DNA from 2 places in the Streptomyces sp. NPDC016309 genome. Region 1 is predicted to be linked to the other one. Evidence: predicted binding sites of a transcription regulator. Region 1 holds the regulator's gene; the other holds the start of a gene.

Region 1 (3,403 bases):
GATCGCCCAGTCCGGCATCCTGGAGCAGGACCACTGACCATGCTCGACCATTCCCCCGCCACGCCGGACGTGGACCTCCGGCCCGCCGCCGGGACCCTGGACGTCACCGGCCCGGGCCTCCCCCACGTACGCCTGGTCCGCGCCCCCGGCACGGAACCCGACCCGCACGTCCCCCTCGGCTCCCGCGACCCGGCCCTGCTGACGCTCACCGTCGACGGCCGGCCCGCCCGGATCGCGCCCGCCAAGGGACGGCTGTCCCGCCACTCCTACCGCGTCGACGCCACCGTCGGCGACGTCCGCTACCGGCTCGTGCCCTGCTCGTACGGGGAGAGCCGGCTGCTGCGCGGCGGCCGCCGGCTGGGCGAGCTGGAGTCCTCCGGCGACGGCACGGTCACCGCCGCGTGGAACGACGACGCCAAGCCCCTGGCCCAGGACGTCGCCGTGGGCACGGCCCTGGCGGCCGCCTTCGGGACGGGCGCGCAGCCGCTGTGGCAGACCACGCTGGACGTGGTGGCCGAGCTGATCACCTAGGGCGCGTCCCGGCCGGGTCGTCGTACGGCTTCCAGGGCGTGACCTCGACGGCGCCGGTGTTGCCCAGGTCCAGCGGGCCGCCGTCGGCCGGGGCCACCGTCTGGGCCGGTACGCCGGGGGCGGGGGTCACGCGGACGTACGCCCCGTTCGTCGCCACCACGTCCGTACGGGTCACCGTGTTGCGCCAGACCACCGAGGCGCTCGCCCGGGCGCCGGGCGCGAGGACGAACGCCGAGGGCTTCGCGCCGGCGTCGACGTGCGACCCGCGCCGGACGGTGACGTCCAACGCCCGGCGGTCCTCCCCGAGGACGTCGAGGGCCGGGTACCCGCTCACCTCGAACGGCCGCGTACCGCAGTTGACCAGCAGCAGGCCCATCGCCCGCAACCCCGACGCGGCCTCCGTCATGCCCGTCCCGACCCGCACTCCCGAAGCGGGACAGTCCGCGTCCGGCGCCCCGGGCCCGTCCGGCGCCCCCCGCGGCGGTACGGGAGCCGCCGTCCCGGGATCCGGGCGCGCGGTGATCCGCTCCGGCAGCGGCGCGTCACCGGTCCCGTCGTCGCAGCCCGCCGCGAGCGCGGCCACGGCCACCACCAGCACCGCACCGGCGCGCAGCCGGCCGGGCGAGGCCCCCCACGTCGTACGCATCCCGGGATCATCGCACGCGCCCACGACGGCGAAAGGCCCCCTCCGCCGGAACGGAAGGGGCCTGGCAAGGGTGTCAGGCGCGCTCGCCGCGCTTCTTGGGCGGGCGCCACACCACCAGCGCGCTCGCCTGCTGCACGTCCTGGTACGGCACCAGGTCGCGCCGGTACGAGGCGTGGACCTGGGCCTCGCGCTGGCGCATCGCCGCCGCCGCGCCCTCGACGGCCGCCGACAGCTCGGCCACCCGGGACTGGAGCGCGGCGACCTGGTTCTCCAGCTCGATGATCCGCTTGATGCCGGCCAGGTTGATGCCCTCGTCCTGCGACAACTGCTGTACCTGCCGCAGCAGTTCGATGTCCCGGGCCGAGTACCGCCGGCCCCGCCCGGCCGTACGGTCCGGCGAGACCAGACCCAGCCGGTCGTACTGGCGCAGGGTCTGCGGGTGCAGTCCGCTGAGCTGGGCCGCCACCGAGATGACGTACACCGGTGTCTCGTCGGTCAGCTCGTACGGATTGCGACGGCGTCCGTCCATCTCAAGCCCCCTTCGCGGCCTGGAACAGCTCGGCCCGCGGGTCCTCACCCGCCGTGGCCTCCCGGTACGTTTCGAGTGCCTCGCGCGCCTTGTCGCCCAGGTCCTTCGGCACGGCCACCTCGACGGTGACGAGCAGGTCCCCGCGGGTGCCGTCCTTGCGGACCGCTCCCTTGCCACGGGCGCGCATGGTCCGGCCGTTGGGCGTCCCCGCCGGGATCTTCAGCGTGACCGCGGGCCCGCCGAGGGTGGGCACCCTGATCTCGCCACCGAGGGCCGCCTCGTCGAACGAGACGGGCACCGTGACGGTCAGGTTGTCGCCCTTGCGGCCGAAGACCGGGTGGGTGGCCACGTGCACCACCACGTACAGGTCACCGGCCGGGCCGCCCCGCTCGCCGGGCGCGCCCTTGCCGCGCAGCCGGATGCGCTGCCCGTCGGACACGCCCGCGGGGATGCGGACCTGCATGGTGCGGGAGGACTTGGCGCGGCCGCTGCCGTGGCAGACGTCGCACGGGTCCTGGGCGATGAGCCCGCGGCCCTTGCAGTCCACGCACGGGTCGGTCAGCGAGAAGGAGCCGCTGCCGCCCCGCGAGACCTGCCCGGTGCCGACGCAGGTGGGGCACACGCGCGGTGTGCCGTTCTTGTCGCCGGTTCCCGAACACGCCTTGCAGGGCTGCTGGCTGGACATCCGCAGCGGGACCGTCGCCCCGTCGACCGCCTCGGTGAAGCTGAGCGTCACCTCGGACTCGACGTCCTGTCCCCGGCGCGGCTGGGTGCGCGTGCCCGCGCCGCCGCCCGCGCCCCGGTTGAACAGGCCGCCGAAGACGTCCCCGAGGCCGCCGCCGCCGAAGCCGCCGGCACCGCCCGCCCCGCCCTGGGCGCCCCCGAAGAGGTCGCCCAGGTCGAAGTTGAACGTTCCGCCTGCTCCGCCGCCCGGGCCGGCACGGAAGCCACCGTTGCCGAACAGGGCGCGGGCGTCGTCGTACTCCTTGCGCTTCTTGGGGTCACCGAGGATGTCGTTCGCCTCGGAGATCTCCTTGAAGCGCGCCTCCGCGCCCGCGTCACCCTTGTTGGCGTCCGGGTGGAACTCGCGGGCGAGCTTCCGGTACGCCTTCTTGATCTCGGCCTCGGTGGCGTCCTTGGGGACGCCGAGAACCTTGTAGTAGTCCTTCTCCACGAAGTCCTTCGTGCTCATCGACGTCCCTCCTTCCGGTCACCGGTCACTTCCCGGTCGACGGTCGACGCGTCAGCCCTCCTCGGGGCCACCGCTCTCCTCGTCGGCCGCCTTCTGCTCCTCCTTCGGCGCCTGCGCCGACGGGGCCGGCGCGGCCCCCGGCTGGGGCTCGGCCACCGCGACACGGGCGGGCCGGATGGTCCGCTCGCCGATGCGGTACCCGGGCTGAAGGATCGCCACGCAGGTCGTCTCGGTGACGTCCGGCGCGTACGAGTGCATCAGCGCCTCGTGGATCGTCGGGTCGAAGGGCTCGCCCTCCTTGCCGAACTGCTGGAGGCCCATCTTGGCGGCGACCGTCTCCAGCGATTCGGCCACCGACTTGAAGCCGCCCACCAGCTCGCCGTGCTCGCGGGCGCGGCCGATGTCGTCGAGCACCGGCAGGAGCTCGGTCAGGAGGCTCGCGACGGCGATCTCCTTGACGGTGACCCGGTCGCGCTCGACCCGGCGGCGGTAGTTCTGGTACTCG
Region 2 (3,403 bases), on a different contig from region 1:
CGGCCGGGCCGGTCGGGCTCACGGTCCCGGCCGGCTCCGCGATCCCGGCCGGCGGCCCCGTCCCCGGCCCACCGTCACTGCCCGGGGCGGGGCGCCTTCACGCCGTGCAGGACCCGGTACTCCTCCGCCAGCCAGGTCCCCAGGTCCTCGATCAGCACCGCCAGCACCTCCGCATCCACGCCCGCCGGGCGGCGCCCCACCGCCGCGGCCGTCCGCATCTGCCCCGCCCGTGCCGGGTAGTGGGTGCCGAACACCGCCGCCATCCCCTCCAGGTCGCTCGTCCAGTCGCCGTGCCGGGGCAGCACCAGCGTGAAGCCCGTGCGCACCAGGTGCCGGCCCACCCCGCGGGCCAGCCGCTCCCGTTCGGCCGCCGTCCCGGCCCCGGCCAGCCGCCGTCGCCAGCGCGGCAGCAGCAGCGCCAGGTCGCCGTTGGTCTCCCGGGCCAGCAGGGAGGTGGGCCGGTAGCCGGGCAGGTGCCCGGCCAGGTCCTCGCCCAGCAGCGGGGTGCACAGGCAGGCCACGAAGAACCCGAGGTCGTACCGCTCCCGCTCGCTGAGCAGGGTGGGCACGCCGAACAGCAGCGCCGAGGCGCCGTCGATCCGCGCGAACCGGCCGTCCAGCTCGGCCTCCAGGTCCGCGACGGCGGCCCGGTCGGCCTCCGTGGGCTCCGCCCGCAGCGCGATGAGCAGGTCGAGGTCGGAGACGCCCGCGACGGCGGTGCCGCGCGGAACGCTGCCGTACAGGTACGCGCCGTGCAGCCGCTCGGGACCGAAGACGGCCGCGATGCCCGCCCGCGCGGCGTCGACCACCGGGGCGAACACCTCCGGCACCCGGTCGAGGGAGCCCTCCCGGGCCAGGGTCCCGTCCTCGTTCAGCACCGGCCCGCCCCGCCGGCCGGACCGAGGGGCGACAGGACGTCCCGGAGCCGGTCGACCGACGCGCGCCAGCCGCCGTCGGCGGAGCCCCACAGCTCCGGCAGCTCCGACGGCTCCCGCACCACCCGGTCCAGCGCCTCCACGGCCAGGGCCCGGAGGCCGGTGAGATCCGGGAGGGGTTCGTCGGGGCCGTAGTGCGGGTCGGCGGGGTCACCGCCCGGGCACTGCGCGGCGACCAGCGCGGCCGCGGCGACCGCCTCCTCGGCCACGGGCGCCTCCAGGTAGCCGGTCGTGCCGGCCACCACCAGCAGCCGGTCACGGACCAGGCGCGCCCGGTCCTCCTCGCCCGCGTCATCCAGGTCGCCGCAGAAGTCGGCGGCGGTGTCGTTGTCGAACGGGCCGGAATCCCAGGTCCCCATGCGTATCCCCCGGTCGTCGGTACGGTCCCGCGCATCATCGCAGTACCCCCGGGTGACGCCTGATCGCTCAGAGCGAACAGGTCCGGGGAACACCCCGCACGGCAGAAGCATTGAGTGTGTACAGCTCAACTTGACTGCCGAAGGGGAGATCATGGCTTCGACGTCCACACCGCTCACCCTGCCCGTGCTGCCGCTCGACGACGAGGTCGTGCTGCCCGGGATGGTGGTGCCGCTGGACCTGTCCGACACCGAGGTGCGTGCCGCGGTGGAGGCCGCCCAGGCGGCGGCCCGGTCCTCGGGGGGCCAGGGGGGCAAGCCCCGGGTCCTGCTGGTGCCACGCATCGACGGGACGTACGCGGCGACCGGCGTCCTCGGCACCGTGGAGCAGGTCGGACGGCTCTCCGACGGCGACCCCGGCGCCCTCATCCGCGGTCGCGGCCGGGTGCGGATCGGCGCCGGCACGACCGGCCCGGGCGCCGCCCTGTGGGTCGAGGGCACCACCGTCGAGGAGACGGTGCCCGAGCCGCTGCCGGGCCAGGTCGCCGACCTCGTCAAGGAGTACAAGGCGCTGGCCACCAGCTGGCTCAAGAAGCGCGGCGCCTGGCAGGTCGTGGACCGCGTCCAGCAGATCGACGGCGTCTCCGCCCTCGCCGACAACTCCGGCTACTCGCCGTTCCTGACCCTGGCCCAGAAGGTCGAGCTGCTGGAGACCGAGGACCCCGTCGCCCGCCTGAGGCTCGCCACCGAGCAGCTTCGCGAGCACCTCGCCGAACAGGACGTCGCCGAGTCCATCGCCAAGGACGTCCAGGAAGGCGTCGACAAGCAGCAGCGGGAGTTCCTGCTGCGTCGTCAGCTCGAAGCCGTACGCAAGGAGCTGCGCGAGCTCAACGGGGAGAAGGAGGGCGACGAGTCCGACGACTACCGGGCCCGCGTCGAGGACGCCGGGCTCCCGGAGAAGGTGCGCGAGGCGGCCCTCAAGGAGGTCGACAAGCTGGAGCGGTCCAGCGACCAGAACCCGGAGACCGCCTGGATCCGCACCTGGCTCGACACGGTCCTGGAGATGCCGTGGAACGAGCACACCGAGGACAGTTACGACATCGGGGGCGCCAAGGAGGTCCTGGACGCCGAGCACGCCGGTCTGGAGGACGTGAAGGAGCGCATCACCGAGTACCTCGCGGTGCGCAAGCGGCGGTCCGACCGCGGCCTGGGCGTCGTGGGCGGACGGCGGGGCGGCGCGGTGCTGGCGCTGGTCGGCCCGCCCGGCGTCGGCAAGACCTCGCTCGGCGAGTCGGTCGCGCACGCCATGGGCCGGAAGTTCGTACGGGTCGCCCTCGGCGGCGTACGCGACGAGGCGGAGATCCGCGGCCACCGGCGCACCTACGTGGGCGCCCTGCCCGGCCGGATCGTCCGCGCGATCAAGGAGGCCGGATCCATGAACCCGGTGGTCCTGCTCGACGAGATCGACAAGGTCGGCTCCGACTTCCGGGGCGACCCGGCCGCCGCGCTGCTGGAGGTGCTGGACCCGGCGCAGAACCACACCTTCCGCGACCACTACCTGGAGGTCGAACTCGACCTGTCGGACGTGGTCTTCCTCGCCACGGCCAACGTGCTGGAGGCCATCCCAGAGGCGCTCCTCGACCGGATGGAGCTGGTCCGCCTCGACGGCTACACCGAGGACGAGAAGGTCGTCATCGCCCGGGACCACCTGCTGCCGCGCCAGTTGGAGCGGGCGGGCCTGGAGAGCGGCGAGGTGACGCTGGACGAGCCGGCGCTGCGCAGGCTCGCGGGCGAGTACACCCGCGAGGCCGGCGTCCGGAACCTGGAGCGGTCGATCGCCCGGCTGCTGCGGAAGGTCGCCGCCCGGCACGAACTGGGCGAACAGGAGCTGCCCTTCACCATCGGCGCGGACGACCTCCGGGGCCTGATCGGGCGGCCGCACCACGTGCCCGAGTCCGCCCAGGACCCGGCGGAGCGGCGCACCGCCGTCCCCGGTGTCGCCACCGGGCTCGCGGTCACCGGCGCGGGCGGCGACGTCCTGTTCGTCGAGGCGTCGCTGGCCGACCCGGAGACGGGCGCGGCGGGCCTGACGCTGACCGGCCAGCTCGGTGA

The links. Region 1 encodes HspR, which represses chaperone genes until heat shock. Its sites were predicted from a motif close to TTGAGNNNNNNNNNCTCAA; they were not measured.
Region 2: lon (endopeptidase La) is a predicted target of HspR. The motif match lies at 1,405-1,423, and genes of this name have one in related genera.

What each region holds. Positions count from the first base shown of each region.
Region 1 is NZ_JBIBSG010000007.1:223,174-226,576, forward strand. Features, by position in the region: gene ACF068_RS19630 (helix-turn-helix transcriptional regulator) at 1-37, shown strand, start outside; gene ACF068_RS19635 (hypothetical protein) at 40-531, shown strand; gene ACF068_RS19640 (DUF4232 domain-containing protein) at 524-1,177, opposite strand; gene ACF068_RS19645 (heat shock protein transcriptional repressor HspR) at 1,251-1,706, opposite strand; gene dnaJ (molecular chaperone DnaJ) at 1,708-2,898, opposite strand; gene grpE (nucleotide exchange factor GrpE) at 2,950-3,403, opposite strand, start outside.
Region 2 is NZ_JBIBSG010000001.1:326,608-330,010, reverse strand. Features, by position in the region: gene ACF068_RS01425 (nucleotidyltransferase) at 75-878, opposite strand; gene ACF068_RS01420 (DUF4259 domain-containing protein) at 872-1,294, opposite strand; gene lon (endopeptidase La) at 1,446-3,403, shown strand, end outside.